DNA from 2 places in the Martelella sp. K41-7 genome. Region 2 is predicted to be linked to the other one. Evidence: predicted binding sites of a transcription regulator. Region 2 holds the regulator's gene; the other holds the start of a gene.

Region 1 (16,124 bases), 990 kb from region 2:
TCGCGCTACCGCATGGTCTTCAGGATCGACGACAATGGCTGGCCGGTGCCGCGCAACAGCATCAAGGCGCTGAAGCCGGAGTTCATGCGTCATCACCATGCACCGCAAGCCAGGGAAACAGACCTTGACTTGCGGCCTCAAAAAGGCCATTAGCCTTCGCGGTTAAAGGACGAAAATTCATGCCGCAGTTCCTGCGTCCCATTTCTGGCGATGTCACCCTGGCGCCCGGCGCCGGCGGCGTGATGCGTGCGTCCGCATTTCTCACCAAAACGGCCAAGAAAACGAAGACAAAATCCGTCTGACGTCTCTGGCCCTGCCGCTCTCTCCCCGGTCTGGCCGGGGACGGGAAGGCGCGCTTCAAGGCCGCTCTTCCGCTCCCGACCACCAAGAGGAGAGAAACGAAAGAGAGCAAAATCATCATGGGTTTCAAGATTGCAGTCGTTGGCGCCACCGGCAATGTCGGGCGCGAAATGCTTTCCATTCTCGAAGAGCGCGGTTTTCCTGCCGATGAGGTCGTCGCGCTCGCCTCCAGCCGCTCCGTCGGCAAGGAAGTCTCCTTTGGCGACAAGACGCTGAAGATCAAGAATCTGGAGAATTACGATTTCTCCGACACCGATATCTGCCTGATGTCGGCCGGCGGGTCGGTCTCCAAGAAGTGGTCGCCGAAGATCGGTGCTCAGGGCTGTGTTGTCATCGACAATTCGTCTGCCTGGCGCTATGACGCCGACGTGCCGCTGATCGTTCCGGAAGTCAATCCGGACGCTGTCACTGGCTTCACCAAGCGTAATATCATCGCCAATCCGAACTGCTCGACCGCCCAGCTCGTCGTGGCCCTGAAGCCGTTGCACGATGCAGCGACCATCAAGCGTGTGGTGGTCTCCACCTACCAGTCGGTCTCCGGTGCCGGCAAGGATGGCATGGACGAGCTGTTCAACCAGACCCGCGCCGTGTTCGTGGCCGATCCGATCGAGAACCGGAAGTTCACCAAGCGTATCGCCTTCAATGTCATCCCCCATATCGATGAGTTCATGGAAGACGGCTATACCAAGGAAGAATGGAAGGTTCTGGCCGAAACCAAAAAGATGCTCGATCCGAAGATCCGTGTGACCTGCACCGCCGTGCGCGTGCCGGTGTTCATCGGCCATGGTGAGTCCGTCAACCTGGAATTCGAAAAGGAAATCACGGCCGAGCAAGCCCGCGATATCCTGCGTGAGGCGCCGGGCTGCCAGGTTATCGACAAGCATGAGGATGGTGGCTACATCACCCCGGTCGAATGTGCCGGTGAAGACGCCACCTATATTTCCCGTATCCGCGAGGATGCCACCGTTGAAAACGGTCTGGCGCTCTGGATCGTGTCCGACAACCTGCGCAAGGGTGCGGCGCTCAATACCGTCCAGATCGCCGAGCTTCTGGTTGAACGCAATCTTCTCAAGGCGCGCGCAACGGCCTGACCGGGTCATTGACTTCGTGAAATTGCCGTACGGCGTCGGGAAACCGGCGCCGTTCGTCATTGTGTGGCCTGCAAGCCTGGCGGTCTTGCTGCTTCCGTAAGCGCATCCTGTCGAAAACCGTGATCCGCAAGATCAACTCGACCCCGCATGACGGCTATGCCGAGCCCTTCGTCGGCATGGGCGGCGTGTTCCTGCGCCGCGATCGCCAGCCGAAGACGGAGGTGATCAACGATATCAGCGGCGATGTCGCCAACTTCTTCCGCATCCTGCAGCGGCACTTTCCGAAGTTCATGGATACGCTCCGCTTCCAGATCGCCGGCAGGCGCGAATTCGAAAGGCGATGAAGACCGATCCCGCCACGCTGACCGATCTCGAACGCGCCGCCCGCTTTCTCTACCTCCAGCGCCTTGCCTTCGGCGGCAAGGTTGCCGGCCGAAACTTCGGCTTCAGCAAGACCACCGGCGCGAGGTTCAACCTGGTCAAACTTGCCTCGACACTGGAGGACATCCACGAGCGGCTTTCCGGCGTCGCCATCGAGTGCCTGCCCTGGCAGGACTTCATCTGCCGCTATGACCGGCCGGGCATGCTGTTCTATCTCGACCCGCCCTATCGTGAAAGGAGCGCATAACTGTCGGATCACGGTGTGTCCGACGTTTTTTGGACTTGGCAGATGCAGGATCGTTATTCATTCGCGCTCATCTATCCTCACCACAATGCAAGCTGTGAGAACTTAGCCCGCGCAAAGATTTCCGTCCAGAAGCCGTTTCATTTCTGTCCAGAAGGCAGCGGTCCGCCACAGCATGGATGAAAATGCCTGAACATCAAGGGAACTCAGTCGCAACATGATGCGACACGGAAATGGACTGACTTGTCTCTAAGTTATTGAAATTTTTGGTAGCGGGAGAGGGACTTGAACCCCCGACACGCGGATTATGATTCCGCTGCTCTAACCACCTGAGCTACCCCGCCAACCGTACCTTCATATGAAAACCGCCGCTTCGAGCAGCTTGAAGGACGTTGTCTCCGGGAAATGCTTCATCGCCCGGGACGGGGCGTTATTAGGGCCTTCGCCAATGTGTGTCAAGCAGGTTCGGCGCAAATTTGCGGGCGCGGGAAAAGGGGCCGGGAGCCTTGAGAAAACAGGGTGGAGCGGACAGCGCGTTTCGCTTGAAGTCCACCGACGTGAGCGCGTCGGCAGAAGCCTGCAAGGCCCGGATCCGTCGCTTGCGGCAGGCATGCGGCAGGGGCGGGTATTCTTTTCTCGAAATGCGCGTCAAAAAGGCCTATATGGGCCGGATCAAGGAGCTGAAATGGCGCGTATGAACAAAAGCGAAGACTGGCAGGGGCGTCATGCACCGAGCCTGGAGGCGATCGAATCCCTGGCAATCGAGGCCTACGCCAAATTGCCAGAGCCTTTTCGCGCGCTGACCGGAGACCTCGTGGTCGAAATCGCGGATTTTCCGAGCGACGATGTTTTCGAGGATATGGCGCTGGAAACGCCGTTTGACCTGCTGGGTCTTTTCGAAGGCCGTGGCGTTTCAGAGCGTTTCACCATGGAAACCGGCGAGATGGTCAACCGGATCACGCTTTATCGCCGGCCGATCCTCGATTACTGGGCCGAAAACGAAGAGACGCTTGGCGATATTGTCACCCATGTGCTGATCCATGAGATCGGCCACCATTTCGGCCTTTCCGATGACGATATGCAGCGGATCGAGGAAAGCGCCGACGAAGACGTGCGCCGCTGAGACCGGTCGCCGTTCGACACGGTCAATCGCTTTGCGTATGTGCCGCTTCGGCAAAGCCGGGTTTTGGCAAAAGCGTCAGTTCGGGCGGCTGAAATCGCCCGATTTGTTGTCCATCACCCACAACTCACCCGACGAGATGTCGAACCAGGCACCGCAGAGCTTCAGCTTGCCCTGCTTTTCTGCGGTCGCGACATTGGGGAATGAGCGCAGATTGGCGATCGAGTTGCGGATCGAGATGCGCTCCAGCGAGGTTTGCCGTTCACCGACGGTCATGTTGGAGTTCGCGTTGATCTGCGTGGCTGCGGGTTTGAGAAGCGTTGTCCACTTGCCGATGAAGTCGCCGGGCGAAAGCGGCTCGACCTCAGGCGAGAGTGCGGCGTGGATGCCGCCGCATCGGCCGTGTCCCAGCACTACGATGTTCTTCACTTTCAGACCTTCAACGGCAAATTCGAGAGCTGCAGATGTGCCGTGATACTGCCCGTCGGGTTCATAGGGCGGAACCATATTGGCGACATTGCGGACCACGAAAAGTTCACCGGGCCGGGCATTGAAGATCATTTCGGGTGCCGCGCGGGAATCGCAGCAGGCAATCACCAGGGTTTGCGGCTTCTGCCCCTCTTCGGCCAGTGTCCGGTAGCGCGCGCTTTCTTCAACATAACGTCCGGACATGAAGCTCTTGTAGCCATCGAGAAGATATTTTGGAAACGCATCCATCAGCTTTGTTCCTCATACTTTTGCGCATCGCCGCGCGTCATTTTCTTTTACGCTGTCGGGCCGGGTGCATCAATTGACGGGTGACAAGTTTTGCAAGGGGCGCACCGAAGCGCGCTGTATTGCGTTCCAGCCGCAGTTCGTCGGCGCCCTCGCGTACGGCGCGCGCCAGAACTTCGTAAACCGCCGCGGTTGATTTCTCCAGCGCCTCGGCGGGCGGCACGGCGGCAAGACGGGCGGCCAGAAACAGCGCCGAAAACAGGTCACCCAGCCCGTTCGGCGGGTTTTCAAGCCGTCCATGCTCGGCAAGTATGGCTTGCCGCTCATCGACATAAAGTGCAGCAACCCCGTCCCGCATCATCGCTTCAGCGGATGTGACCACGACCTCGCGCGGGCCGAGCGCAAGTGCGGCGGCGATGGCGGCACTGTTGTCGGCAATCTCCGTGTTCGTAAGCCAGGACAGTTCGAAGCGGTTCGGCGTGGCGATATCGGCGAGCGGCAGAAGCTCGTCGCGGATCGCGCAGGCGGTTTCGGTCGAAACATAGAGCCCATTCTCGTCACCGCTTACCGGATCGCAGAGATAGATCAGGTCCGGGTTGTCATTCCTGAGCGATCGCACCAGTGCGCCAATGGCACGGGCCTGGGCAGGGCCGGCGATATAACCGCTGATCACGGCGCGGACTTCACCGCGCCAGCGGCTTGTTGCGAGTTCATCGAGCGCTCTGGCAAAACCGTCACTATCCAATTTCAGCCGGGTGGACGGTCCGTGGCCGGGATGATAGGGCATAATGATGGTTGGTACGGACCAGGTCGCAAGGCCAAGCGTTTCAAGCGCAAACACGATCGCCCGGTTGCCGATCGCGCCACGCATGACGTGACTGGAGATGGCGATGACCGCGCCGGCTTTTGTTTCGGTTGTCATTTCAGGTCCCGGTATGTTGTTGGGTCTTGCAACCGAAGCGATAGGAAAAGCGGAAATATTTTGCCATTTGCCTCAATTGCGCTCTAAATCGCTTGTTGGAGGGCGCTGTCAAGTCAGTGTCATGACGGCGACGTTATAGGACGGAAGGCGCAGAACGCAAAGACGGTTGGATATCCAGCCGGGTGCGGTCTTATCCGGAAAGAAAAAACACCCTGGAGGAAACATGGAAAATAAAGCCGATCAGATGCGCAAAAGCCTGATGGCCGCCGCCGAGAAGGCTGCCACTGCAGCGGGTGAGCCTTTCATCAATCCATTTTCCATGTTCGAACGGGCGAGCCCCGAGGACCTCGCGCGGTACGATGCGGCCATGCTCGCAAAGGCTGCTGTTCACGCCGCGCAGGAAGTCGGTGCTTTCGAGGGCGGTGAGGCCCGCGTCAATGTGGGTGCTGTTTCCGGCATCGCACCGTCGGGCATTGCGGCCGATGTGATCGCGATCACCGATCGTAACATGCCGTTCATCTACGATTCAGTGATGGCCGAGATCGGCGAGTTTACAACCGATATCCTGCTTGCCGTTCATCCCATCCTGATCGCAACGCCGGGAAAACCTGTCACCGCCTTCTCGCCTGAAACCGAGCACACGCCGGAAGACCGCATCAGCCATGTTCAGGTGCATGTGGCTGCCCTTTCGTCTGACACCCGTGCACGGCTGAAATCACGGCTGGAATATGTGCTTGGTCATGTGCGGCTTGCCGTCAACGACTGGCCGGCCATGCTCGAAAAGCTCGAGACCGCCATGGGCGAGATCAGTACGCGCGCACCGGATTCCATCAAGGCGGACGCACTGGAGGCCGTGCATTTTCTGGAATGGCTGCGTGACGGCAACTTCACCTTTCTGGGGATGCGGGAACTGGCCTACACCAATGAGGACGGCGCTGGCCGCGTCGAGCACATGGAGGGTTCCAGCATCGGCATTCTCTCCGATCCCGATATGCGGGTTTTGCGGCGCGGGGCGAACCCGGTGGTGTCCACGCCGGAAATCCTTGGCTTTCTGGAAGGACCGGAGCTTCTGCTGGTCACCAAGGCCAACACCACTTCGATCGTCCACCGCCGTTCCTATATGGATTATATCGGCGTCAAACGTTTTGGCGAGGATGGCAGAGCCGTCGGCGAGTTGCGCATTGTCGGCCTGTTCACGTTCACGGCCTATACTCAGTCGGCCAGACGGATCCCCTTGCTGCGCGCAAAACTGGCCGAGGTTTCGCGCCATTTCGGCTTCGAGCCCAAGAGCCATGCCGGACGCATGCTCCAGAACACGCTGGAATCCTATCCGCGTGACGAATTGTTTCAGGTTCCCGTTCACCAGCTCACCGAATTTGCCGAACAGATCATGGATGTCGCCGAGCGGCCGCGCATCCGTGTGCTGAGTCGGATTGACGGCTTCGACCGGTTCGTCTCCGTGCTGGTCTATATTCCGCGTAATCTCTATGATGCGCGTCTGCGGGAAAAGGTCGGAGACTATCTTGCCGAAGCCTATCAGGGGCATGTCTCGGCCTATTATCCGTCGTTTCCCGAAGGCCGGTCGGCACGGGTCCAGTTCATCATCGGCCGCCATAGCGATGAAAAGACGCCCGAAGTGCCGCAGGCCGAACTGGAAGACGCGGTCCGCAAGCTGGCTGCCAACTGGTCCGAGCATTTCCGTTCGCTCGCCGGTCCCGGCGCGCCTGCATTTGAGGCCAGTGAAGCCTACCAGGAGGCTTTTTCGCCGGAGGAGGCCTCTGCCGATCTGCGGCTGGTTTCGTCGGCTGCGGAAACCGGCATCCGGATTGCGTTTTATCGCGCCGGTGAAGGTGATGACGAGTTGCGGCTGAAGATATTTCATGCCGGCGGCCAGCTGGCGCTTTCACGACGGGTGCCGCTTCTGGAAAATCTCGGCTTTACCGTCATATCCGAACGGACGTTCGATCTGGCGCTGAAGAACGGCGATGCTGAACCTGTTGAAGTCATCCTGCACGACATGGAGCTTGTTGTTGATGGCACGGTGGTTTTCGATCTCGATGCCGACAGTGCGCGCCTCGAAGATGCCTTCACCGCTGCCTTCAGCGGCACTGTCGACAATGACAGCTTCAACCGGCTGGTGCTGCTGGCCGGTCTCGAGGTGGGGCAGGTCAATGTGCTGCGCGCCTATGCGCATTATCTGCGCCAGGCCGGTCTCAGCTTCACCGCAGACTATATCGCCCAGTCTCTCTGCCTTTATCCGGTGATCGCAGGTGCGCTGTTCCTGATGTTCCGTACGGCTTTCGATCCCGCACTGACCGACGAAGAGCGTGCCGAAGGACTGAAAAGCGCCCGCGCCACCATTACCGAGGGGCTGGAAGGCGTGCCGAATCTCGATGATGATCGCATCCTGCGGTTGTTCGTCAAGCTTGTGGATGCGACGCTGCGCACCAATTATTTCCAGACTGACGACAACGGCGCGCCACAGCCGAACCTCGCCTTCAAGTTTGCCTCGCGCTCGCTTTCTATCCTGCCCGAACCGCGGCCGTTCCGCGAAATCTTCCTGTATGGCCCCGAAGTCGAAGGTGTCCATCTGCGTTTCGGCAAGGTGGCGCGCGGTGGCCTGCGCTGGTCGGATCGCGGCCAAGACTACCGCACCGAAGTGCTCGGTCTGGTCAAGGCCCAGCAGGTTAAGAATGCGGTGATCGTGCCCGTCGGGGCCAAGGGCGGGTTCTACCCGAAGAAACTGCCTTCCGGCGGCAGCCGCGAGGAGATATTCAACGCCGGCCGTGCGGCCTATAAGAGCTATATCCGCACATTGCTGTCGATTACCGATAATATCGAGGATGGAGTCGTCATTCCGCCGTCGGATACGGTGCGTCTGGATGATGACGATCCCTATTTCGTGGTTGCCGCCGACAAGGGCACGGCGACCTTCTCCGATACCGCCAATGCGCTGGCGCAGGAGGCGGATTTCTGGCTGGATGATGCCTTCGCCTCAGGCGGTTCGGCCGGCTATGACCACAAGAAGATGGGCATTACCGCACGCGGTGCCTGGGAAGCGGTCAAGCGGCACTTCCGGGAAATGAACATCGATATCCAGACCACACCGTTTACCGTGGTTGGCGTTGGCGATATGTCCGGTGACGTGTTCGGCAACGGCATGCTGCTCTCCGAACAGATCAGGCTGGTGGCGGCTTTTGACCACCGCGATATCTTCATCGACCCCGATCCCGACCCGGCAATGGGTTTTGCCGAGCGCAAGCGGCTGTTCGGCCTGCCGCGCTCGAGTTGGCAGGACTACGACCAAAGCCTGCTTTCTGCGGGCGGGATGATCATTTCGCGACGCGAAAAGTCTGTGAAGCTGACGCCGGAAGCGGCCCAGGCGATTGGTCTGGCGGAAGGCGAATACGCACCATTCGACATCATCTCCGCGATCCTGAAGGCAAAGGCCGATCTGCTCTGGTTTGGTGGTATCGGCACCTATATCAAGGCGCGCACCGAAACCAACGGGGAGGTCGGTGACCGGGCCAATGATGCGATCCGGATCAATGCCGAGGAGCTGAGGGTGCAGGTGATCGGCGAAGGCGCCAATCTCGGGGTCACCCAGAAGGGCCGCATTGCCTTCGGCCTCAAGGGCGGACGCTGCAACTCCGATGCGATTGATAATTCCGCCGGTGTCAATTGCTCCGACGTCGAGGTCAACATCAAGATCGCGCTCGCATCTGCCATGCGCGCCGGGCGGCTTTCACGCGAGGACAGGGACGTCCTCCTTGCAGAAATGACCGAGGCAGTGGCCGGCATCGTTCTGGAGAACAATTATCTGCAATCATTGGCGATCTCTCTCAGCAATGAAGCGGGGCTTGCAAGCATGCTGGCGCTGTCGCGGATGATGGAGGTTCTGGAAAAGGACGGCCATCTTGACCGCACCGTTGAAACGCTGCCCGATGAAGAGGTACTGCGCGCGCGCCGACAGTCCGACAAGGGGCTGACCCGCGCGGAAACCGGCGTGCTGCTCTCCTACGGCAAGATCGTGCTGTTCGACCAGTTGCTGGAGAGCGGGCTGCCGGACGATCCTTACATGGAGCCGCTGCTCTACGGCTATTTCCCCGAACGCATGCGTGAAACCTATGCCGAGGATATCGGTGGGCATCGCCTCAGACGTGAGATCATCGCTACGCGGCTGGCCAACGACGTGATCAATCGCGGCGGACCGGAGTTTGTCATCAACGCTTGCGATATGACGGCTGCCACCCCTGCCGAAGTGGTCAAGGCCGGGGTCATCGCCCGCGACGGTTTCGGAATGGAAAAACTCTGGCAATCCGTCCATGCGCTGGACGGCCAGATCGACGGCCGCACGCAGAACGCCATTTATGCGCAATTGCGCTATCTCTTCAGCATCCTGACCCATCTTTTGATCCGCAACGGTCTGGCCGAAGGTGATATCGCGGATGCTGTCGGGCGGCTCAAAAGCGCCTTCGGCACCTTCCATGCCAGCATCGCCGACATGCTGCCCGATGCCCGGGCCGAGTGGCTGTCCGAGCAGGAAACGGGATGGCGGGAGGCCGGCGTGCCGGATGAGCTTGCCGCAGGCCTTGCCCGCCATCTTGCCATGATGTTCGTGCCGGAAGCGCTGCAGATTGCAAGCCGAAGCGGGCAGAGCCTTGAGCGGGCGGCCAGTGCCTATTTCAAGGTGACGAAGCTGTTCCATGTTTCGCCGTTGCTCAGTGTTGCGGCGCGGATGGATCCAACCGATTTTTATGATTCGCTGGCGCTGACGCGTTCGATGGATCAGATTTCGGCAAGCCGTCGCGATCTCGCCGCCAATGCGCTTGTCGGCTATGGTGACGCCGAAAACGCTGTCGAAGCGTGGCGGGAGGTGCATTCGGCCCGTATATTGCAAATTGCCGAGCAGTTGGAACGGCTTGCACGTTCCGGCGACCCGTCGATTGCCAAGACCACGGTCGCGGCCGGGCTCCTGAACGATCTGGCGCGTGATCTGAACTGATATCGTCAGGGTTTGACAAAACCGAAGGAAGCAGCAATCTGCGTCCCTGCTATTAAGGATGGATGCAATTGTCGCTTCTTGAGGAAAAAGCCACGGCGCGCGCTTTGCGTGCGCCCAGGTCCGGCATCTTTGGCTGGATGCTGTTCGATTGGGCAGCCCAACCGTTCTTCACGGTCATCATTACCTTTATTTTCGGCCCTTATTTCGTGTCCGAATTGGGGAGCGATCCGGTTGCAGGCCAGACCGCCTGGGCCCATGCGGCAACCATTGCGGGGGTGCTGGTGGCCCTCGGTGCGCCGTTTGCCGGCGCGCTGTCAGATACGGCCGGGCGCAACAAGCGTTTCATCGGGGGAATGGCAATCCTCCAGGCGGCAAGCCTGGCGCTGCTGTGGTTTGCGGCCCCCGGCAGCGGCTATTTCTGGCCTGCGGTTTTGATCATCACGGCAACGATTGCGGCGGAGCTGTCTGTCGTTTTCAATGATGCCATGCTGCCGCATCTCGTCAAACCCGATCGGATCAATCGGGTTTCCAACGATGCCTGGGGGCTGGGCTATCTTGGCGGCATGGTGTTTCTGATTGTGGTGGTCGTGTTCCTGACCGCCAATCCCGAGACCGGGCTGACGATCCTCGGAAAGGCGCCTTTGTTCGGGCTTGACCCGAAAACGGGGGAAGCCGCAAGGCTGACCGGGCCGCTGGCTGCGTGCTGGTACATCCTTTTCCTGCTGCCCTTCTTTGCGTTCACCCCCGATCGACCGCCGCTGAAACCCACCGGCAGGGCAATTGCGGCGGGTCTTTCTGATCTGAAGATGACGCTTGCGGCACTGAAAGGCCGTCCGGTTCTGATCCGGTTTTTGTTTGCCCGCATGCTGTTCATGGATGGGGTCAACGGGATCCTTATCCTTGGCGGGGCATTTGCCGCCGGCATGTTCGGCTGGGCGACCATGGAAATCGGCATTTTTGGCATTATTTTGAACGTGGCTGCGATCTTCGGCTGTTTCCTGGCTTCGCGCTTCGGGCGTCGTGCCAATGCGAGCACTGTGGTTCTGATCGCGCTTCTGGTGCTGGTGCTGGCAACGCTTGGTGTGGTTTCGACCACGAAAAACGCGACTATTTTCGGGCTGTTGAGCTTCGGCCCGTCCTCGGCGGAGGGGCTGTTTGCCGCCGGGGCGGAAAAGGCGTTTCTGGCCTATGGCGTTCTGATCGGTCTTGCCTTCGGGCCGGTGCAGGCGGGCTCGCGCGCATTTCTGGCCACCCGTGTTTCGCCCGAAGAGGCGGGGCGGTTCTTCGGTCTTTTTTCGCTCACCGGCCGGATGACCAGTTTTCTGGCAACCGGTTCCTTCGCGGCTCTGACCGGCTGGACCGGATCGCCCAATCTAGGCATGGCGAGCCTGCTGGTTTTTCTGGTCGCAGGCCTCGTGCTGTTCGTGCCTGCAATGGCAAGCGAGGAAAGGCGGCAGTGATCGCTGCCGCCCTTATCGCCTAATGGCGGAAGGTGCGGGTGCCGGTGAACACCATGGCGACGCCATTGGCGTTGGCTGCGTCGATGACTTCCTGGTCCCGGATAGAGCCGCCCGGCTGGATTACTGCCGTGGCGCCTGCGGCAACGGCTGAAAGCAGGCCGTCGGCAAACGGGAAGAAGGCTTCGGAGGCCACAGCAGAACCGCGTGTCATCGGCTCCGGCCATCCTGCGGCCTTGGCTGCGTCCTCGGCCTTCAGGGCAGCGATACGGGCGCTGTCGATCCGGCTCATCTGGCCGGCACCAATACCCGCCGTCTGGCCGTCCTTGACGTAGACGATGGCGTTCGACTTGACATGTTTGGCAATCGCGAAGGCCATCTTCAGGTCTTCCAGTTCGCGCTCGCTCGGCGCACGCTCGGTCACCACAGTCAGCTCGATCTCGTCGATCATGGCGTTGTCGCAGCCCTGCACCAGGAAGCCGCCGGCAACGGTCTTGAGGTTGAAACCGCTGGCGCGCGGATCGGGCAGAGCGCCGGTGGTCAGCAGGCGCAGGTTCTTTTTGGCGGCGATGATCGCCTTTGCCTCGTCATCGGCATCGGGGGCGATGATCACTTCGGTGAAGAGCTTGACGATCTCGCTGGCTGTCGCGGCGTTCAGTGTCTGGTTCAGTGCGACAATGCCGCCGAACGCCGATTGGTTGTCGCAGGCAAGCGCCCGGCGATAGGCCTCCAGCAGCGTGTCGGCACGCGCCACGCCACAGGGGTTGGCATGTTTGATGATGGCGCAGGCCGGGGCGATTTCCGGCGAAAACTCCGCGACCAGTTCGAAAGCGGCATCGGTGTCGTTGATGTTGTTGTAGGAGAGCTGCTTGCCCTGATGCTGGGTCGCATTGGCAACGCCCGGCCGCTTGTCGCCGGTGACATAGAAGGCGGCGGACTGGTGCGGGTTCTCGCCGTAGCGCATCTCCTGGCGCAGCGTGCCGCCAAGGGTTCGGTGGCGCGGCGTTTCGATGGCGAGCGCTTCGGCAAACCAACCGGAGATCGCTGCATCATAAGCGGCCGTGCGGGCATAGGCGCGGGCGGCAAGTTGCTGGCGCAGCGCATAGGGCAGGGTGCCGTTGCCGGCCTCCAGTGCCTCGGTGATCGCGCCGTAGTCTTCCGGATCGGTGGCGACTGCGACATAGGCATGGTTCTTGGCCGCAGCGCGGATCATCGCCGGTCCACCGATATCGATGTTTTCGACGGTGGTCGGATAATCGCCGCCGGCTGCGCGCACCGCTTCGAAGGGGTAAAGGTTGATGACGGCAAGGTCGATGCCTTCAATGCCGTGTTCCCGCATGGCCGCCTGATGTTCTTCGTCATCGCGGATGGCGAGCAGGCCGCCATGGACCTTCGGATGCAGCGTCTTTACGCGCCCGTCCATGATTTCCGGAAAACCGGTCACGGTCGAGACGTCGGTGACCAGAAGCCCGGCTTCGGCAAGCGCCTTGTGGGTGCCGCCGGTCGAAAGCAGACGCACGCCGCGCGCGGCAAGGGCGCTGGCGAATTCGACAATGCCGCTCTTGTCAGAGACGGAGAGAAGAGCGGTTCTGATCTCGACGAGATCGGGGGCGGGGATTTTCTTCGAGGCGACGGCCATGACGAGGTCCTTCAGTCAAGCGCGTTTCCAGCGGATGAAGGCTGCAAGCGCAACGGCAAACACATTTTTCTGCAAGGTTGATTGCGGATGGCACGCTCTAGCATGCCTTCGGCAAATGTGAAACCATCAGCTCAGACGGTTCATCCGCCATTGAATGTCGGGGTGTTCGCCGATCGTCCATGAAATTACGATCTGGCGTGAGGCGGTTTGGCCCGCGCTTGCGGCAAAAAACAGATCGTCCTCAATCACCGGTGCAAAACCGGGTGCGCAGAACAGCCAGCTTTCATTATCAGGCGCGGTCAGGAAGATTGTGTCGTCATCCTCCTGCATGGTCCAGATCGCCGGATGCAGATGAAAACGGGCAATGGCAACCGTGCGGTCGTTGTGGGTCGGCATGCCATCCATTTTGCGGCGGAAGCCGTCTGTGCCGGTGATCTCGGCTCCGTCCGGCGAAAGCGTGAGCGTTCGCTGAAGCATCAGCCCGAAGCGGCTGAGATAGCCGTCATGGCGCATGAAAAGGCGGTCGTGGCCATTCTCGTCGGTATTGCGTTCGCTTTCGATGCGGATCATGCCGCCGCAGGCGACAGGGCCGAGAAAATCCGAGCGCGAAAATCGCATGGCTGAATGGTCGTCGATAGTAACGGCCGAGTGCGCGGCGGTCGTGCGCGCCAGCCGGATGGTCGTCTCATTGGCCTGAAGCGGCAGACCGACATTGACGATGAACCGGTTCTTTCCCGCAGACATTTCGAAAGCGGCGGCCCCGGCATGGGCGGTTTTGGAAAGGTGGGCCGAAAGCGGCCGGCCGGTATCGGCGATCAGTGTCGTTTTGCCGGCCTGCAGCCGGTCGAAGCCCGAGTGCGGAAGCGCCCTGAAAACCGAGCCACCGGTTTCATCGTAGCGCAACAGCGCGGATAGCGCGGTACCGGGCACCATTCCTGCGCCATTGAACAGTGCAAGGTCGCCATCGTTGTGACGGAAGAAATTCAGCGCCGCATAGGCACGGTCGATGCTCGGCACCAAGCGTTTCGGCAGTGTCTGGTCGAGATTGATATAGGTCTGGCGCAGCGGCAACATGCGCAGAAGAAGGCTTACCAGCGTGTCGGCGCTGCGGCTGATATGGCCTCCGTCAGGCAGGATCTGCCGTTCAAGCTCTTCATCGAGCCGGCGTGCGGCCTCGCGCTTACGGTGGTCGGAAAGGTCGAGACTGATGGTCGCCATTGCCAGCACGATCGCGGTCTGGAGGCGGATCTCGTCACGTGGAAGGGTGCCGTAACGCCGTCTGAGGACCCGTTCGTGACGCGCAATTTGATCAACAAACCGGCGGTAGAAGGCGGTGTCAGCGCCCTTGAGAACGACGGTGGAGTGAGAAAGCCAGGCGCTGAGTCGCCAGACCGTGATATCGGTCTGCCAAACCGTTCCTCTTACGGCGCGGTGGCGGCGCAGGAAGCTCAGCACGGTTGCGCGGGCAAAGATATGGGCATCCTCGCTGTGCCGGACTCTGAGATGCCTGAGCCAGGAAAACGCCGCCAGCTGCCGCTCGAAGGCGAGGCTCGGCATGTCGAAGGAAAAGGCTGGACGTCCGCCAGTCTCGAGCACCGCGCCGGCAAGCGCGAAACGGCCCGCCAGCAGGTCTTCGCCTTCCAGAGGATCTGCGATCCTGAGATCGGTCGGGGCGACAAGAAGACGGCTGGCGCGACGGCCGGACAAAAACTGCGGCATCGGCGGCCGTGCCGAAAGCAGCATGCAATGTGCGCGCCGAAGCATTTCCCGACTGTATAGGGACGCGTAACGCCAGATTTCCGAAACCGGAAAGTCCAAAGGTGCACCCTGTCTTTTTTGTTTTTATCACGCGCGGAAGGAGTTCCTGCCAACGTGTCGGCCTAGCCGAAGAAGTTGAAGGCTTCCTTAAAGCGTAAAGACATTAGTTCTTTCTTAAGTGCGGGAATGCACGATTACGGAACCTAATTCAAGAACTTGGCGTGAAATTGGTGTCAGCGTTTTCTGAGTGCAACCGCATAGAAACCGTCGAGGCCGGTGGCACCGTCAAGCATATCGGCGGGCGTTGTGCGGATCGCGCCGGAGTGATCCAGGAGATGGCCGAGCGGGCCGATGGTCTCCGGGGCAAATGCCGCCAGTTCCACATCGTGGCGTTCCGCAAGCAGCCGGGCGACATTGGCTTCGCCCTCCAGCGGGTCGAGTGAACAGTTGGAGAAGATCACGATACCACCGGGCCGCACCATGGTCAGCGCGCGCTCAAGCATGGCGTACTGAACCCCGGCCAGCTTTTCGATATCGGCGAAATCCTTGGTCCACAGCACGTCCGGGTGGCGGCGAACGGTGCCGGTGGACGAGCAGGGTGCATCCACCAGCGCGGCGTCGAAAAGTGTCTCGGGCTGGTATTCCATCATGTCGGCGCAAGTGGTGTCTGCCGAAAGCTTCAGCCGTTCTAGGTTCTGGTTGAGGCGTTTCAGCCTGGTTTTCGAGCGTTCCAGTGCGGTCACGTCCGCACCCTGCAGAACAAGCTGCGCGGTCTTGCCGCCGGGAGCGGCGCAAAGATCGATCACGCGTTTTCCGGTCAGGTCGCCAAAAAGGCGGGCGGGGATCGCCGCAGCGGCATCCTGCACCCACCATTCGCCGTCATCGAAACCCGCCATTGCCGTAACCGCCCCGGAGGGCTTGTCGAGGCGGATCGTGCCGGTTGAAAGCACGGTGCCGCCGAGCCGCTCGGCCCAGCCTTCCGGATCGGATTTGACGGAGATATCGATGCTCGGCGGGGTGAGCTGAGCGCGGCCGATGGCGAAGGCCTTTTCCGCGCCATAGATCTCTTCAAGCCGCTCGCGGAACCAGTCGGGGATCGGCGAGGCGGTTGCCAGTTCGGCAAGCGTCTTTTCCTTCCGGCGGGAAAGCCGGCGGAGGACGGCATTGACGAGGCCGGCAAACCGTTTGTTGCGCGGATCGGCATTGGCCTGTTCCACCGCGATATCGACGGCGGAATGATCGGGAATGTCGAGATAGAGGATCTGGGCCGCCGCAATTGTCAGCACATGAGCGAGCGCACGCGCGCCGGAGGGCAGAGGCCGCTCAAGCAGGCGGGTGATGGCGGCATCGAGCATCGGCTTGTGGCGCAGCGATGTCAGCACCAGTGCGCGGCAAAGCGACTGGTCTGCGACGGAAAGGCTGCGGTAGGTGCC
Region 2 (16,124 bases):
ATTCAAATGCCTTGGCGCACCGGCCAACATGGTGGTCGCGATCTATTTCATTCAGATCACGCTGGTGGCACTGATCGGGATTTCCGCTGGCCTTGTCTTGGGTGCCATCATTCCGCTGATCGCGTTGCCGCTGTTGTCCTCGCTGCTGGACATCGCAATCCCCGTGGCGATCTTTCCGCTGGCGCTGCTGATCGCAGGTATTTTCGGGCTCTTGACCGCAATTGCCTTCGCCATCCTGCCGCTTGCCTCCGCCCGCAATGTTCCGGCGACGGCACTTCTGCGCGAACAGGGCTTCGACGAAGGCGGACGACCGGCATGGCCGTTTGTGGTGGCGGCAGCGGTCACACTCGGGGCTCTGGCGGCACTTGCGATCCTCACTGCTGATGAACAGTTCGTGGCCAGCATATTTCTCGCGTCCGTGGCCGGCGCTTTCGTGGTTTTGCGGCTGGTCGCCATCGCCATCAAATGGCTGGCACGCCGCGCACCGCACCCGCGTGCGCCATCACTCCGGCTCGCCATCGGCAATATTCACCGGCCCGGCGCATTGACCGGCTCGGTCGTGTTATCGCTCGGTCTCGGCCTGACGCTGCTGGTGGCGCTGGCGCTGATCGACGGCAACCTCAACCGCGAGCTTTCGCGAACGTTGCCAGAACGGGCACCGGACTTCTTTTTCGTCGATATTCAGAGCAGCGAAGTCGATGGATTTCGCAACCTGATCGAAGATGAGGTACCCGATGGCGAGCTGTCGTTGGTGCCGATGCTGCGCGGACGAGATCATGACGCTCAACGGCACCCGCGCTTCCGAGTGGGAAGTCGCACCCGAAGCACAATGGGTGCTACGCGGTGACCGCGGCATCACTTATGATGCCGACCTGCCGGAAAATTCAGCGCTGTCTGAAGGGGAATGGTGGCCGGAGGACTACAGTGGCGAACCACTCGTCTCGTTTGCCGCCGAAGAAGGTCGGGAACTTGGCCTCGAAATCGGAGACACCATCACCGTCAGCGTCCTCGGTCGCGACATTACCGCAAGGATCGCCAGTTTCCGCACGGTCGAGTGGGAATCGCTGTCGATCAATTTTGTCATGGTGTTTTCGCCCAACACCTTTGCCGGCGCACCCCATGCCTGGCTGGCAACGCTGACCAACCCTGACGGCAGCACCGAGAAAAACGCCGAAATCCTAGGCGCGGTGACCAGAACATTCCCGACCGTGACAACCATCGAGGTACGGGCAGCACTTGAGATTGCCGGCGATCTTGTCAGCCAGCTCGCCACCGCCATTCGCGCTGCTGCGGCGATTGCCCTGATCGCATCGGTGCTGGTGCTGGCCGGCGCGCTTGCGGCGGGGAACCGCAGGCGCGGGCACGATGCGGTGATCATGAAGACGCTTGGCGCCACCCGCCCGGCCCTGATCCGCGCCTTCGCCTACGAATATCTGATCCTCGGCGCCCTGACCGGCATCTTCGCGCTGATCGCAGGGTCGGCTGCGGCCTGGTATGCGCTCACCCAGATCATGATGCTGCCGTTTGCGCTTCTGTCCTCGGTCGCATTTGCGACTGTCTGCGGTGCCATCGTGGTCACCGTCGCCATCGGGCTGTTCGGCACCTGGCACCTTCTGGGGCAAAAACCGGCGCTCTACCTTCGGGAGCTTTGAATAAGCGACAGGCCAGCCGGAGGCATTGCCGCGCATGGCTGGCCAATAGGATCGTGAAGACCTGCGCGGACTATTTGTCGCGGCGCAGGGTCTCCATCAGTTCTTCGTTGCGCCGGTCGGCAAAGTAGTTCTGCACTGCAAAAAGCGCCCAAAGGGCCGCAATCGGCCAACCGATCAGGGTGAGCTGGAGAATCAGGCAGATAATGCCGGAAATCGGCTTGCCGATGGTGAAAAATGAAAGCCATGGCAGAATGACGGCGATGAAATAACGCATGGAAATGTCCTCTCTTTGAACCAGCCCCGCACGCATCGGCCGGACGATTTCCTGCTAGATAGGGCAGATGCGGTTCGGTTTTGAGATGCCATGGTCGATTCTTACGAAGATTTGAGAAATCACCGTCGCTTTTCAAGACACAACGCCTTGTATCCCATTGCCGATCCTATCATATTGTTGTCAGGCTTGCTGGAGCCCCCCAGCGGCGCCTGGGTTTGCGCATGGCGCATTTTCCCGACACCGTGATCAACGAGGGGCTTTTTAAGAGGAAATTAATGGCTGATCTTCGTAACTATCAGAACCGCGCGCAGGCGGGAGCGCAGGCGAGTGCTGAAATCGATCAGGGCTTGCGCGCATACATGCTGCGCATTTACAATCTCATGGCGCTTGGCCTTGTGATTACCGGCGTTCTGGCTTTTGGGCTGAGCTCGCTTGCAACCACCACGGATCAGGCTGCATCTGTTGCCCAGCTTCCCAACAGTATCCTGCTGACAAGTGTCGGCGCTGCCGTTTACGGAACGCCGCTCAAATGGCTCATCATGTTTGCGCCGCTGATAGCGTTCTTCTTCCTGGCTTTCCGCGTCAACAAGATGAGCGTTGCGGGCGCTCAGGCCGCATTCTGGGTCTATGCCGCCCTGACCGGTCTGTCGCTGTCGTCGATCTTCATCATGTACACGACAGCCAGCGTCGTTCAGACCTTCTTCATCACCGCCGCGTCCTTTGGTGCCCTGTCGATTTACGGCTACACCACCAAGCGTGACCTGTCGGCGATGGGGTCATTCATGGTGATTGGCCTGTTCGGCATCCTGATTGCCATGGTGGTCAACATCTTCCTGCAGTCGAGCGCACTCAGCTTTGCTGTCTCGGTGATCGGCGTTCTGGTTTTCGCCGGCCTGACGGCATGGGATACGCAGAAGCTCAAGGAAATGTACTATGAAGGCGATGGCGATGTTGTCGCCGGCCGCAAGGCCGTGATGGGCGCTTTGACGCTCTACCTCGACTTCATCAATATGTTCCTGTTCATGCTGCGCCTGCTCGGCAACCGGAACTGACACTGCCTTCATGTAATCGATCAAGGCGGCCTGCGGGTCGCCTTTTTTATGTCCGGAACGATTAAAGAGCCGTCTTGCCATGCCCGTCACAATCCGCCCCGCAACCTTGGCCGACATCGCCGCCATCACTGAAATCTACGCCGAGAGCGTGCTGAACGGTGTTGCAAGCTATGAGCTTGAATCGCCAACGGGCGCAGAGATGCGCGCGCGGATGGATGCGATTTCAGGTGGCGGATTTCCCTATCTCGCGGCTGTCGATGCCGGCGATTTGCTGGGCTATGCCTATGCCAGTGCGTTCCGCACCCGCCCGGCCTATCGCTGGCTTGTCGAGGATTCGGTCTATATCGCACCGCAGGCACGCGGCCGCGGCGTCGGAAAGTTGCTGCTGCAGGGACTGGTGGATCGTTGCGAAGCAAGTGGATTCCGGCAGATGGTTGCCGTGATCGGCGGTGCGAGCCCGGCATCGATCGCACTGCACGGATCCTGTGGCTTTGCCGACGCAGGCAGGCTGGTCGGCACCGGCTTCAAACACGGTCGTTGGCTCGACACGGTGTTCATGCAGCGCCCTCTTGGCGAGGGCAAAAGTTCCGACCCAACGCCGCTTTCGCTCTGATCCGGCTTATTTGTCGATAAGCTTCAACTGACGGTCGAAGACCTTGAGGACCTGACGCAGGTCATGGCCGCGCTTGAGCACCATGCCCGCAGTATTGGTGACACTGAAGGCGCCCTGTTTCGAGGCGAGTTTCGGGTTCTTTTCAATCCTGAAAACGGGAAGTTCGCCGGAACGCTTGAAGACGGAAAAAACCGCCTTGTCCTTCAGGTGGTCGAGCGCATAGTCGCGCCATTCACCCTCGCCGACCATCCGTCCATATATCCAGAGAATCGCATCGAGTTCACGCCGATGGAAGGTTACGGGCAAGGGATCGGCCTTCTGGCCGGACCTGAACCGCGAGAGTTCAACGACATTGCTGCCGTCTGCCTCGTCCTTGCGTTGCGCTTCCGGCTTTTGCGCCATGCTCTTCCGCCTCGCATCTAGATGACAGCTAAACGACAGTCTGCCCGCTTCAGCCAGAATTGCAAGGGCCGCGTTTACTGGTGTTCGAGAGCCAGAGCCAATCATTTGTTAACCCAATCAGCTTATCTATTCGTCAAGGTTTTCGATTAGCTCCAGTAGTGCGTATCCATGTGTTCAGGCATCCAAAAACCGCTCGCGTTCGACGCGTTTGAAATGCGTCTGGCCGTGTCGTGCCGCACAGGCGAGCGAAAGGCGGCGGATCGATGAGCGTCATCCGCAAGGATCTCGGACCGACCCCGCCGGCCCGGTTGAAATCAAAACTGTCGGTGGTACGCCCCGGCAAGGCCGTTCCGGACCTGCGTCTGGAGCTGAGAAGCGGCGGCGAATTCTCCATTTTCTCGGAAGCACCCGAAGACCTGGAGCCGGCGGTCGACCGGCTGGCCGATCAGGCCGTTGAAGCCAATCCCTTCCAGACAGCGCCCTTCCTGATGAAGACCACCGGCAAGGACAATGCCCATGCACGCCTTGCGCTGATCGCCGATACGACCACGTCTGACGGGGCCGAGCAACTTTCAGCACTGATGAGTTTTTCGGTCATGGGCAAGGGGTCGCATCTGGCCGCGACTGCAGAAGTTGGCGGCTATAGCGCACCGCTGATCTCCCGTCACCGTCCCATGGCAACCCTCGATCAACTGTTCGAAGCACTGGCGGGCTCGCTCACAAACCTGCCGGGTATTGTTGCCTTTCCCGGCCTTCTGGCCGACGGGACCTTCATGCGTTCCGCCCGCGCGGTTGCCGCAGCCCGAGGCCTTGCATTCCGGGTGGCCGGCGCATGGCGCGCCCGCACACTCTCAGGCAGGATCGACCCGACCGGTGCGCTCTCCCGAGAAGAGCGGAAGGCATGGCAGACCCATCTCGGTAAATGGGAAGATCTTCAGAAAAAGGGCCGGATCAGCTATCAGGTCGCCCGCAATCCATCCGAGATCTCGGCGGCACTGGAAGACCTCTCGCTGCTGTCCGACGCGCCCGGATACGCCGACCGGTTCTCCGCATTCTTCCCGGCGGCAAGGCAGCTCTGCAAACGCGACCAGATCAGGATTCATGCGCTGTATCTCGACGGGCAAATGATCGCGGCGGCTCTTCAGCCTGTTCATCGGGGCGATGCCTGGGTCTGGCAGGTTCTGGTCAGGCCTGACATGGCCGATCAGGCGGTCGATGAGCAATTGATGATGCGGCTGACGCACTGGAACCTGCGCGACACCAATATCGCAACCACCCGCGTTGCACCTGCCGCAGGGTCGTTCCTTGCGGAACGGTTCTGGCCGGTCGACGAGGGCTATGCCAGCCTGCTGATCGCACTGCGCCCTGGCATTGAGCACACCCTCGACAGGGTTGCTGCAACATATGAAATCGCCGGAGCGTAAGACCCCGGCGTCACATCAAATCTTTTTGTCGAATGGACCCGGCCACGGGCGAGCCATGTGTTCTAGGCGCAGCTCTTCAACCGCGATTCCGCCGGCCGGTTCATCAGTGCGAAAATATCGATATCCTCAAGAAGCGGATGGTAGCCATCTTCGCCGCCGGCCTCGATCAGAACATCGAGCGGAACGGCAGGCGCAACCATAGCCCCGTTCCAGCACGTGTCATCGAGATCAACCGCAAAGCCGGGCTTGGTGCCGCCGGCCTGACGGGCAGCAGCCATTTGCTCCTGCTGATCCCTGAGCGCAAGGGCATCGGCGGGCGACAGCCGCAGGACGGTCAGCTTCTGGCCAGGCTTGCGGAATTTGGCAACACCGGCGGCCTCTGCCTCCGCATCCGCACTCACAAGCGTATAGTCGCGGCTGATCTCACCGGAACCGGACTTCTGATAGACGGTCAGTACGATCTCGTTCTTCGGCAGCGTGAACTCTTCAGGCGCCAGCACCGCGATCCTCAGCGAAGCCGGGTTGGCGGCAATCGGTGACGGGATCGGCGGCTTTGCCCCCGGCAGAAACGAAAGGGAGCAGGCCGACAGCAGAGCGAGACCGGAAACAGCCAGAAATCTCTTGAAAATAGGCATGGGCATGATCGGGTGAGCCACGGATATGGTTAATGATCATTCATACTATTGCGCATAGCTTAAGGGCGGGTAAAGACACGGCATAACCGCTACGACAAGGGGCAGTCCGGCAGCCACCGCAGGCCACGTTGCGCCAGCAATGCGCCGAATTCCGTATTGGTCATCAAAGGAATGATCGCGTGTGAATCGGCCTCGGGCGGTGGAACAGCACCCAACCGCAAGCCGGCGTTGCCGCCGTTGGCCAAAGGCCGAGAGCAGAACCAGACCGATGGCAAGGCAACTCCAGTGAGGAAGGAAGAACTCAACAGATCACTTGATTGACAATCATTTCTTATCGTTTTATGATAAGAAACCATTGTAGAACAAGAGGTCTTTTCGATGAAATCACCGAACACACTTGCACTGTCCAGACTATGCGGGCGCATGAAGCTTCTCACCCGGATCCTGCAAGCCAGCCTTGCCATCGGCGTGATCTATGCTGGCTGGTCCGTCATAACCCGGCCGGATACGGTCTCTGCCTGGCTTGCCGATGCCCTCTCCGTCCCCGTGACCGTCACGCCGGCCACTAGATTGGCACTCTCCATATTGGCAGCTGTTGTGGCGGGGCTGATGTTTGCCGGGCTGCAGACAGTCTGGCAGCTTTTCGACCGGCTGCAGCGCGAGAAGCCATTTTCCTATGAGGTTGCCGCGCTGTTGCGCAGAGCCGGGCTACTGGCACTTGCCGGCGCGGTCGCTGGCCTTGTCCTGCCAACTGCGGCCACACTTCTGGCAACGCTTGCCAACCCGCCGGGCAGCCGCACCCTGAGCATCGGCGTCGGCAGCGATCAGATGATGTTGTTCCTGCTCGCCGGGCTGCTGTTCGTACTGGGCCATGTGATGGTACTCGCCACCGCGATCAACGACGACTATGAGCGCATCGTTTAACCCATGGCGATCATTGTCAATCTCGATGTCATGCTCGCCCGGCGCAAGATGCGTGCGAAAGCGCTCGCCGAGCATGTCGGCATCACCGAACAGAACATATCGCTGCTCAGGTCAGGCAAGGTAAAGGGCGTCCGGTTCGAAACGCTCGAAAAAATATGTCAGGCGCTTGACTGCCAGCCCGGCGACATTCTGGAATATCAGGCGGACGCCCCCGGATAGCTCAAAGCCCGATCTCATGGGCATAGTGCGGATTGGCGCCGGCGCGGGAAACCGTGACGGCGGCAGCCTTTGCGCCGAGCGCCAGTGCATCTGCAATCGCCCCGGGGGAAAGAGCAAGGCACACGGACGTTCACAATGTTATCGGCAAACCAGTCTTGTCCCATGCGGGACGCCACGCCCTGTGAACTTCAGTTTCAATGCCGGGATCGGTGCGACGTCAGGGCCTATCTGAAGCAGCACATCGATGTTCTGCTTGCGTGAAGGATCCAAGCTCTCGATGAACGTGCAGCCGGGATCCAGAGCAACACCATAAAAGGCGGCACTGTTGCGCCCAGCCGCGACACGCTGACGCATTAGCGTTTGCTGGGCCTCGAACCGGCGAACATCAGCAGGTTCCAGGGCAAAGGTGACCCGCTGCCGGCCTCCTGCCCTCTTGCCTATTCCGGTTCTGTCCAGCGACGCATCGATCGTACGCAGTTTCCGTCCTTTGGACTTCATGAAATACTTAATGACGACATCACCACTCTCGAACTCGAGACTGGCCGGAGCATCGACAAAAACCCTGAAGTCCTGAGGCTTTGCGTCAAGCGATGCCAGAACTTCGGCTGTCTCGGTCAGGCGATCAGAAACCGTCGAGCAAGACGCCATGAAAAGCGCAACACAGAGAACCGCACCAACGGTAAGGAGTTTTTTCATCTCAAGCCCCCAAGGATGACACACCACCGGAATCTAGTTTGCAGCCAGAAAAATCACAATCATAAAATGCACAGCCCGCCTCGTTCAGCCTGAGCGGGCAAAGCATCCACAAACCTGTCGATCAGTTCAAAGCCCAACCTCATGGGCATAGGGCGGATTGGCGCCGGCGCGGGAAACCGTGACGGCGGCAGCCTTTGCGCCGAGCGCCAGTGCATCTGCAATCGCCCCGGGGGAAAGCGAGCGCACCTTCTCCTTTGTCAGCAGGCCCGCGATATCAAAGGATGCAAGAATACCGGCGTCGAAGGTATCGCCGGCGCCGACAGTGTCGACCACCGCGACCTTTTCACTCGGCACCTCGACCTTGTGCTCGGCAGTGTAGCCGATTGCCCCGTCCGCGCCGCAGGTAATCACCACGAGGCTTGCACCGGCTGTGATCCAGTGACGCGCCTTGTCATCGAGCGAACCTTCAAGACCGAACCAGTCGAGATCCTCATCGGAGAATTTCACGATATCCGATTTGGCCGCCATGCGTTCGATCCGCGCCCTGTGACTGGCAGGATCGGTGATGAAGGTCGGGCGGATATTGGGGTCAAGCGAGATAACACGGGCGTCCGCCTCGCGCATCAACAGCGCCTCATAGGTGGAGCCGCAGGGTTCGGGAATAAGGCTGATCGCGCCGAAATGCATTGCCGAACAGCCATCGCCAATGGCCGGCAGATCATCCTCGGTGATCATCCGGCCGGCTGTATTCTCGTCATAGAAGGCGTAGCTGGCCGAGCCATTGATCAGCTTGACGAAGGCAAGTGTGGTCGGCCGGTCGGATAGTGCGACGAGGGAATGATCGACCTTCGAGGCATCGAGCTTTTCGCGGATGATGTCACCCATCAGATCGGTGGAGATGCCGGAGAAGAACCCTGTCGGGCGGCCGAGCCGGGCCAGCGCGACCGCGGTATTGCAGACCGCGCCACCGGCATAGGGGGCAAAGGCCGGTTCGCCCTTGTCGGTCTCGCGCGGCAACATGTCGATCAGGGCTTCACCACAGCATAAAATCATCATTCTCTCCCAATTCCGGTTGCGCGTCCGCTCACCGGGAGCGGACGCCTATAGCAAGGGGCCCTCAGCGCCTTTCAGACGATCAGTTCCTGAAGCCCGCCGCGCGCGCGCGACCAATCCATCGGATGATCAAGGAAAGTGCCGACAGCTTCAAGCGTTGCCTCGTCTGCAAGACCATCCTTACGCGCGACGTTCAGCACTTCCTTCCAGGTCGCGATGTAATGGAGGTTAACGCCGCCCTCGCGGAAACGTTTCTCCGCCTCGCCGAAAATCCCATAATAAAACAACGCCATGCCATGTTCCACCACACCGCCGGCTGAACGGATGGCATTGATGAAGTTGAACATCGACCCACCGGCGGTGGTCAGGTCCTCGATCACCAGAACGCGCGCACCCTTCGGCATATGCCCCTCGATCTGCGCATTCTTGCCATAGCCCTTCGGCTTCTTGCGAACGTAGATCATCGGCAGTTCAAGCCGGTCGGCAAGGAATGCGGCAAAGGGAATACCCGCAGTCTCACCACCAGCCACGCAATCGAACTTCTCGAAGCCAGCATCGCGCAGCACCTTGGCGGCGGCGAAATCCATCAGCGTGGAACGAATGCGCGGATAGGAAATCAGCTGCCGGCAATCGATATAAACCGGGCTGACCAGACCGGAGGCAAGCTTGTAGGGCTCATCCGGCGCAAAATGCACCGCTCCGATTTCCCACAGCATGCGGGCCATCAGCTCCCCCATCACTGCGGGCTCCACGAAACTGGCTCTGCTCATCGCAACAATCCTCTTTATCCTGTGGCCTCAAGAGACCAGCGTTCCGGGATGCGGAAGGATGCATCACGGGAAAAGCGGGTCTTGTCGGCGCTGCCGCCTGCCGAGCGGCCAACCAATCCGGTTGTCCAATTGGACAATCACGGCGGAAAAATCAATCGTCGACCGGTCGATTCAACACATCCGGGCAGCATGCCAATACAGCATAGACCAACGTGGAATGGCTGCAATGACGGATATTAAATCGTTTAGAAAATCTTTTTTGACGCCGCTAGCAGCGTTTAGACCTCCATCGAATATCCCGCTCCGCGCACGGTGCGGATCACATCCGGCATCTGCGAGAAATTGAGTGCCTTTCTCAGCCGGCCGACATGGACGTCGACGGTGCGCTCATCCACATAAATATCGTGACCCCAGACACCATCGAGAAGCTGGGCGCGGGAAAACACCCGGCCGGGCGACGTCATCAGAAACTCCAGAAGCCGGAACTCCGTCGGGCCGAGCCGCACTTCGCGCGCCTTGCGGTGGACACGGTGGGTCTCGCGGTCAAGCTCGATATCGCCGCATTTCAGCACGCTGGAGAGCACTTCCGGCCTTGCGCGGCGGAGGATCGCCTTGACCCGCGCCATCAGCTCCGGCGTGGAAAACGGCTTGACGACATAGTCGTCGGCACCGATCGCCAGACCGCGTATCCGTTCGCTTTCCTCGCCACGCGCCGTCAGCATGATGATCGGCAGGCGTTCTGTCTCCGGCCGCATTCTGAGGCGACGGCAAAGCTCGATGCCGGAGACCCCCGGCAGCATCCAGTCGAGCAGCAGCAGATCGGGAACCCGCTCCTGAAGCCGGATCTCGGCCTCGTCGCCGCGCATGATGGTTTCGACCTCATAGCCTTCCGCTTCGAGATTGTAACGTAGCAGGACGCTGAGTGCTTCCTCGTCTTCGACAACTGCAATTTTCGGCACCATTGGACGTCTATCTCCCTGATCTCAAATGGCTTCAGACATCATCGGAACCGACGGCAGCAGAGTTGTCGTCCTTGGGACGTTCTCCCTGGGGCTGGGCGCCGGTGGCAATGTAGTAGATCATTTCAGCGATGTTGGTGGCATGGTCGCCGATACGCTCGATATTCTTGGCGCAGAACAGAAGATGCGTGCAGGTGGTGATGTTGCGCGGATCTTCCATCATGTAGGTCAAAAGCTCGCGAAACAGCGAGGTATAGATCGCATCGATCTCGTCATCGCGCTCGCGGATCGAGTTGGCCTTGTCGGCCTGGCGCGTTGTGTAGGCGTCCAGCACTTCCTTGAGCTGCAGCAACGCCAGTTCCGACAAATGCTCGATGCCGTGCGCTAGCTTGCGCGGAACGCCGGTGCCCTGCACAGAGATCACCCGCTTCGCGGTGTTCTTCGCCATATCGCCAACGCGTTCCAGATCGGCAGCGATGCGGATCGCACCCATGATTTCGCGCAGGTCCGCAGCCACCGGCTGACGACGGGCGATGGTCACAATTGCCTTTTCACCGATCTCACGCTCGGCCTCGTCCAGTGCGAGGTCGTCCTTGATCACCTTTTCGGCAAGCTCGGTATCGGTATTGACGAGGGCTGAGACCGACTGGCTCACCATTTCCTCCGCCAGACCGCCCATTTCGGAAATCCGGCGCTGGAGGTATTTCAGTTCGTCATCGAAAGCCGTCAGAATATGCGAGGGGGCCATGTTTAATCCTTCCTTGGCGTGAGCGTGCGGCAACCGCCCCTCAGCCGAAACGTCCCATGATGTAATCCTGGGTACGCTGATCCGCGGGATTGGTGAAAATCGTATCGGTACTGTTTTCCTCGACCATATGACCGAGATGGAACATCGCGGTGCGCTCGGACACGCGCGCGGCCTGCTGCATGGAATGGGTCACCATCACAATGGTGTAGTTCTCCGCAAGATCGGAAATCAGTTCCTCGACGCGGGCTGTCGCGATCGGATCGAGCGCGGAACAGGGTTCGTCCATCAGGATGACTTCCGGGCTGACGGCAATGGCGCGGGCAATGCACAGCCGCTGCTGCTGGCCGCCGGAAAGGCTGGTGCCCGGCTCGTCCAGCCGATCCTTGACCTCGTTGAACAGCCCCGCCTTGATCAGGCTGGTCTCGACGATCTGATCGAACTCGGTGCGATGACGGGCAAGGCCGTGGATACGCGGCCCGTAGGCGACATTCTCATAGATCGACTTCGGGAACGGATTGGGGTTCTGGAAAACCATGCCGACGCGTGCACGCAACTCCACCACATCGATGCCGGAGGTGTAGATATCCTCGCCGTCAAGCGTGATCGTACCGGTCACGCGACAATTGTCGATCGTGTCGTTCATGCGGTTGAGGGTCCGCAGAAAGGTCGACTTGCCGCACCCGGACGGGCCGATCAACGCCGTGACAGTATGCTCGCGTATATTCAGGCTGACATCAAAAAGCGCGCGCTTCTGCCCGTAATAGACGGACACCGCCTGGCCGGTCATTTTGTATGTGTTGTTGCTCATTGTTTGCTTCCAGGTGTTTTCGCGGTCGGGTTCGCCATTGCCACGCGCCTACCAGCGTCGTTCGAAACGACGGCGCAGGATCACCGCCGTGACGTTCATCAGGATCAGGAAGGCCAGAAGCACGATGATGGCGGCGGAGGTGCGCTCGACAAAGGCACGCTCGGCCTCGCCCGCCCACATGTAGATCTGTACCGGCAGTGCCGTCGCGGGGTCAAACGGGCTTGCCGGATAATCCGCCACGAAGGCGACCATGCCGATCAGAAGCAGCGGTGCGGTTTCGCCGAGGGCCTGGGCCAGGCCGATAATTGTGCCCGTCAGAATACCGGGCATGGCCAGCGGCAGGACATGATGGAACACGGCCTGCATTTTCGAGGCGCCGACGCCTAGCGCCGCCGAACGGATCGAGGGCGGCACGGCCTTCAGCGCAGCCCGGGTGGCAATGATGATTGTCGGCAGCGTCATCAGCGTCAGCACCAGCCCGCCGACCAGTGACGCAGAGCGCGGAAGCCCCATGAAGCCGATGAACACCGCAAGGCCCAGTAGACCGAAAACAATCGAGGGAACAGCGGCCAGATTGTTGATATTGACCTCGATGAGATCCGTGAACCTGTTCTTCGGCGCGAATTCTTCAAGATAGATCGCCGAGGCCACGCCGATCGGCAGTGCCAGCAGCAGCACCACACCCAGCATGTAGAGCGTGCCGACAAAGGCCACGCCGATGCCAGCCGACTCAGGCCGGCTGGATGCGCCATGAGTGAAGAAGCCGGTGTTGAAAGACTTCCTAAGCAATCCATCAGCTTTCAGTTCGTCCATCCAGTGAAGCTGCTGGTCAGAGACGCGCCTGCTGGTCTCGGGCACGGAAAGGTCGATCTGGCCCTTGTTGGCGGAATCGATATCGGCAGATGCCAGAAGGCGCACATCAACGGTCTTGCCGATGACCGACGGATCCTTCGCCACCACATCGCGCAGCTCCACCCGACTGCTGCGAGAAACCATCCGCATCGCCTCGCGCATTTCCGGCCCGTTTGCAGGACTGATGCCCAGCGTGCCGGCGAGCGCGCCCTGTACCAGTTGCGGATAATCCGCTGTCAGCAGAAGGCTGGGATCTTCGTCGCGTCCGCCGTCCGGATCGATCACCGAAGCCTCGAAGGTAATCGGCAGGGTGATGGTCGTCTGCTGAAAGGCAGTATAGCCCTTGCCGACCACGGAAAACAAAAGTGCGCCCAGAAAGAAGATGCCAACGCAAATCGCGAGCAGGCCGGAAATGCGGAAACGGCGTTCGGCAGCATGGCGGCGTTTTAGACTCTTGCGGCGTTTTTCAGCCTGCTCCTTGCTGAATGTCCCGATCATTCGTACTGCTCCCGGTACTTGCGCACAATATAAAGCGCGTAAACATTGAGGCAGAGCGTAATCACGAACAGCGTCAGGCCGAGCGCGAAGGCAACAAGCGTCTGCGGGGTGTTGAACTCCAGATCGCCTGTCAACTGATTGACGATCTTGACGGTCACGGTCGTCATCGGCTCCAGCGGATTGAGCTGCAACTGCGCGGCAACACCAGCGGCCAGAACCACGATCATGGTCTCGCCGATCGCGCGCGATGCTGTCAGCAGCAGTGCGCCTGCAACACCGGGAAGAGCCGCGGGCAGGACCACGCGTTTGATGGTTTCGGATTGCGTGGCGCCAAGGCCGAGTGAGCCCTTGCGCAGGCTATCGGGAACCGCATTGATGATATCATCGGATAGCGAGGAGACGAAGGGGATCAGCATGATGCCCATCACCACGCCCGCCGTCAGCACCGACTGCGCCTCGATGAAATTGCGATAACTGCCGGTGAAAAGCCCGTTCAGTTCCGCGGAGATATCGCGCAGCAGCGGACCGACGGTCACCAACGCGAAAAAGCCGTAGACGATGGTCGGAATGCCCGCAAGCACTTCCAGCAGCGGCTTGGCGACCGAGCGCAATCTGGGTCCTGCATATTCCGACATGTAAATCGCGGCATAAAGCCCGATCGGCACGGCAACCGCCATGGCAACGAGCGAGATGTAGAGCGTACCGGCAAGCAGCGGGATAAGCCCGAACTGACCGGGCGATCCGCTCTCTCCAGCAGCGGCGAAGCGCGGATCCCAGACTGTACCGAAGAAGAAATCGGCCGGCGGCACTTGAGAAAAGAACCTCAGCGATTCCGTCAGCATCGACAGTACAATGCCGACCGTTGTCAGGATCGCAATCGTCGATGCAAGGAGAAGGGCGGCAAGAACGGCCTGTTCAACGCGGTTGCGCGCCTGAAACGAAGGCCGGACCGCGCGATAGGCGAGAGCGAACGACATCAGAGCGAGCGCCAGCACCGCAGCCGCCATAGCCGCGCCCGAACGCGCCGAAAGCGTATTGAGCCGCTCGGCCGCGGACAGCACATAGGGTTCGGGCGAGGCGGCAAGCGGAATGCCGTTGCGGGCGAGGACAGCGCGGAGAACGCCAGCATCCTCGTCGACACTTGCACGCGCTTCCTCAGGCAATTGCCGCAGGCCATAGGCAACGGAAATCACGGTATTATAGGTGAGGCTCTGGGCGGAGGCCGGCTGCTCTTTCACGCTTTCGGGGAAATCGTTTCGGACTTCCGCGCCGATGACCAGCGGGCTGACCACCATCCACACCGCCATCAGCAGCACCGCCGGCACAATCGCGGCAATCGCCACGAAGCTGGCGTGATGCGCCGGGCGCGAATTCAGCCGCGTCCGGGTTTCACCGGCGAGCGCATAGGCCTTGGCGCGGGCCGAAAAATATCCGGCAACGCCAAGCGCGACCACCAGCGCCAGAATGATCAAAAAGACATGCATTATGTCGTTCCAGACCGTCCGGGATTTCCGGACCCTTGATTTCGGCCGCCCCCAGGTTTCTGGGCACCAGCCGGATTTTCAGTTCTCTCTTCGGCGGCGCCTGCCTAATCTTCCGGCGACATCAGCGCATCCTCGAACGCAGCAAGGATTTCGGCGCGCTGTTGTTCCGATGCCGGCACAAGACCATATTCGGCAAGTGGGCCATAGGGACCGGCCATGTTTTCCGACAGGAAGAACGCAACATATTCGCGCAAACCCGGGATCGCCCCGACATGCGCCATCTTGACGTAGAAAAACAGTGGCCGGGACACCGGATATTCGCCGGACGCAACCGTTTCGACAGTGGGGGTAACCCCGGAAATCGTCGCCACTTTCAGCTTGTCGGCATTGTTATCGTAAAACGACAGGCCGAAAACGCCGAGAGCGGTCCGGTCGGCTGCCACCCGCGCCAGCGTTTCGGTATAATCACCGTCGATCCCTGGCGCCCGCCCGTCCCGGCGCACCGCAATGCAAGTGTTTTCACCCTGCTTTTCGCCGAACATTTCGGTCAGCACGGGCAGCGAATCGGCTTCCTCGCAGCCAACCGCCAGCACCTTTTCCTCAAAGACCTCGCGCGTGCCGTGCTTTTCGCCGGGAATATAGGCCTTGATCTCCGTATCGGGCAGTGCCGGATTAACCTCGGACCAGAGGGTGTAGGGGTTCTTCACCAGTTGACCATCAATCACCAGTTCAGCCGCAAGCGCGCGGTAAAGATCAAGCGGCGTCAACGCCATCTGCGGCATCGAGGAGGCCGTGGCAAACACGATGCCATCATACCCGAAAGCCACTTCCGCGATCTCCGTCACGCCATTCATCGCGCAGTTTTCGATCTCGCCAGGGCGGATCGGCCGCGACGCATTGGCGATGTCGATGGTGCGCGGCCCGACGCCCCTGCAGAATTCCTTCAGCCCTGCCGACGACCCACCCGACTCCACGATCGGCGTCTTGTAGTCCGGGTAGATCTCGCCAAAGGTCTCGGCAACGATCTTGGCATAGGGCAGAACGGTCGACGAACCGGCAAT

What was found. Region 2 encodes PhoB, which activates phosphate uptake and scavenging genes when phosphate is short. Its sites were predicted from a motif close to TGTCATNNANCTGTCAT; they were not measured.
Region 1: the regulator PhoB is predicted to act here: its motif matches at 4,939-4,955, upstream of AC0L7L_RS15645 (NAD-glutamate dehydrogenase).

Annotation. Positions count from the first base shown of each region.
Region 1 covers NZ_CM147867.1:3,286,175-3,302,298, reverse strand. The annotation lists gene AC0L7L_RS15685 (hypothetical protein) at 1-153, shown strand, start outside; gene AC0L7L_RS15680 (hypothetical protein) at 180-302, shown strand; gene AC0L7L_RS15675 (aspartate-semialdehyde dehydrogenase) at 420-1,451, shown strand; partial or broken gene AC0L7L_RS15670 (DNA adenine methylase) at 1,628-2,061, shown strand; tRNA gene AC0L7L_RS15665 (tRNA-Met) at 2,344-2,420, opposite strand; gene AC0L7L_RS15660 (metallopeptidase family protein) at 2,762-3,199, shown strand; gene AC0L7L_RS15655 (carbonic anhydrase) at 3,275-3,913, opposite strand; gene pdxY (pyridoxal kinase) at 3,951-4,832, opposite strand; gene AC0L7L_RS15645 (NAD-glutamate dehydrogenase) at 5,056-9,837, shown strand; gene AC0L7L_RS15640 (MFS transporter) at 9,975-11,297, shown strand; gene purH (bifunctional phosphoribosylaminoimidazolecarboxamide formyltransferase/IMP cyclohydrolase) at 11,317-12,933, opposite strand; gene AC0L7L_RS15630 (heparinase II/III family protein) at 13,060-14,652, opposite strand; gene AC0L7L_RS15625 (RsmB/NOP family class I SAM-dependent RNA methyltransferase) at 14,925-16,124, opposite strand, start outside.
Region 2 covers NZ_CM147867.1:4,275,983-4,292,106, reverse strand. The annotation lists partial or broken gene AC0L7L_RS20325 (ABC transporter permease) at 1-1,652, shown strand, start outside; gene AC0L7L_RS20320 (YqaE/Pmp3 family membrane protein) at 1,723-1,926, opposite strand; gene AC0L7L_RS20315 (Bax inhibitor-1/YccA family protein) at 2,202-2,978, shown strand; gene AC0L7L_RS20310 (GNAT family N-acetyltransferase) at 3,058-3,591, shown strand; gene AC0L7L_RS20305 (DUF2794 domain-containing protein) at 3,598-3,993, opposite strand; gene AC0L7L_RS20300 (GNAT family N-acetyltransferase) at 4,257-5,417, shown strand; gene AC0L7L_RS20295 (hypothetical protein) at 5,480-6,052, opposite strand; gene AC0L7L_RS20290 (hypothetical protein) at 6,142-6,447, opposite strand; gene AC0L7L_RS20285 (DUF2975 domain-containing protein) at 6,431-6,976, shown strand; gene AC0L7L_RS20280 (helix-turn-helix domain-containing protein) at 6,980-7,195, shown strand; partial or broken gene AC0L7L_RS20275 (carbohydrate kinase) at 7,197-7,292, opposite strand; gene AC0L7L_RS20270 (hypothetical protein) at 7,334-7,891, opposite strand; gene AC0L7L_RS20265 (carbohydrate kinase family protein) at 8,018-8,944, opposite strand; gene AC0L7L_RS20260 (orotate phosphoribosyltransferase) at 9,019-9,714, opposite strand; gene phoB (phosphate regulon transcriptional regulator PhoB) at 9,993-10,676, opposite strand; gene phoU (phosphate signaling complex protein PhoU) at 10,708-11,421, opposite strand; gene pstB (phosphate ABC transporter ATP-binding protein PstB) at 11,462-12,229, opposite strand; gene pstA (phosphate ABC transporter permease PstA) at 12,278-13,579, opposite strand; gene pstC (phosphate ABC transporter permease subunit PstC) at 13,576-15,063, opposite strand; gene AC0L7L_RS20230 (substrate-binding domain-containing protein) at 15,168-16,124, opposite strand, start outside.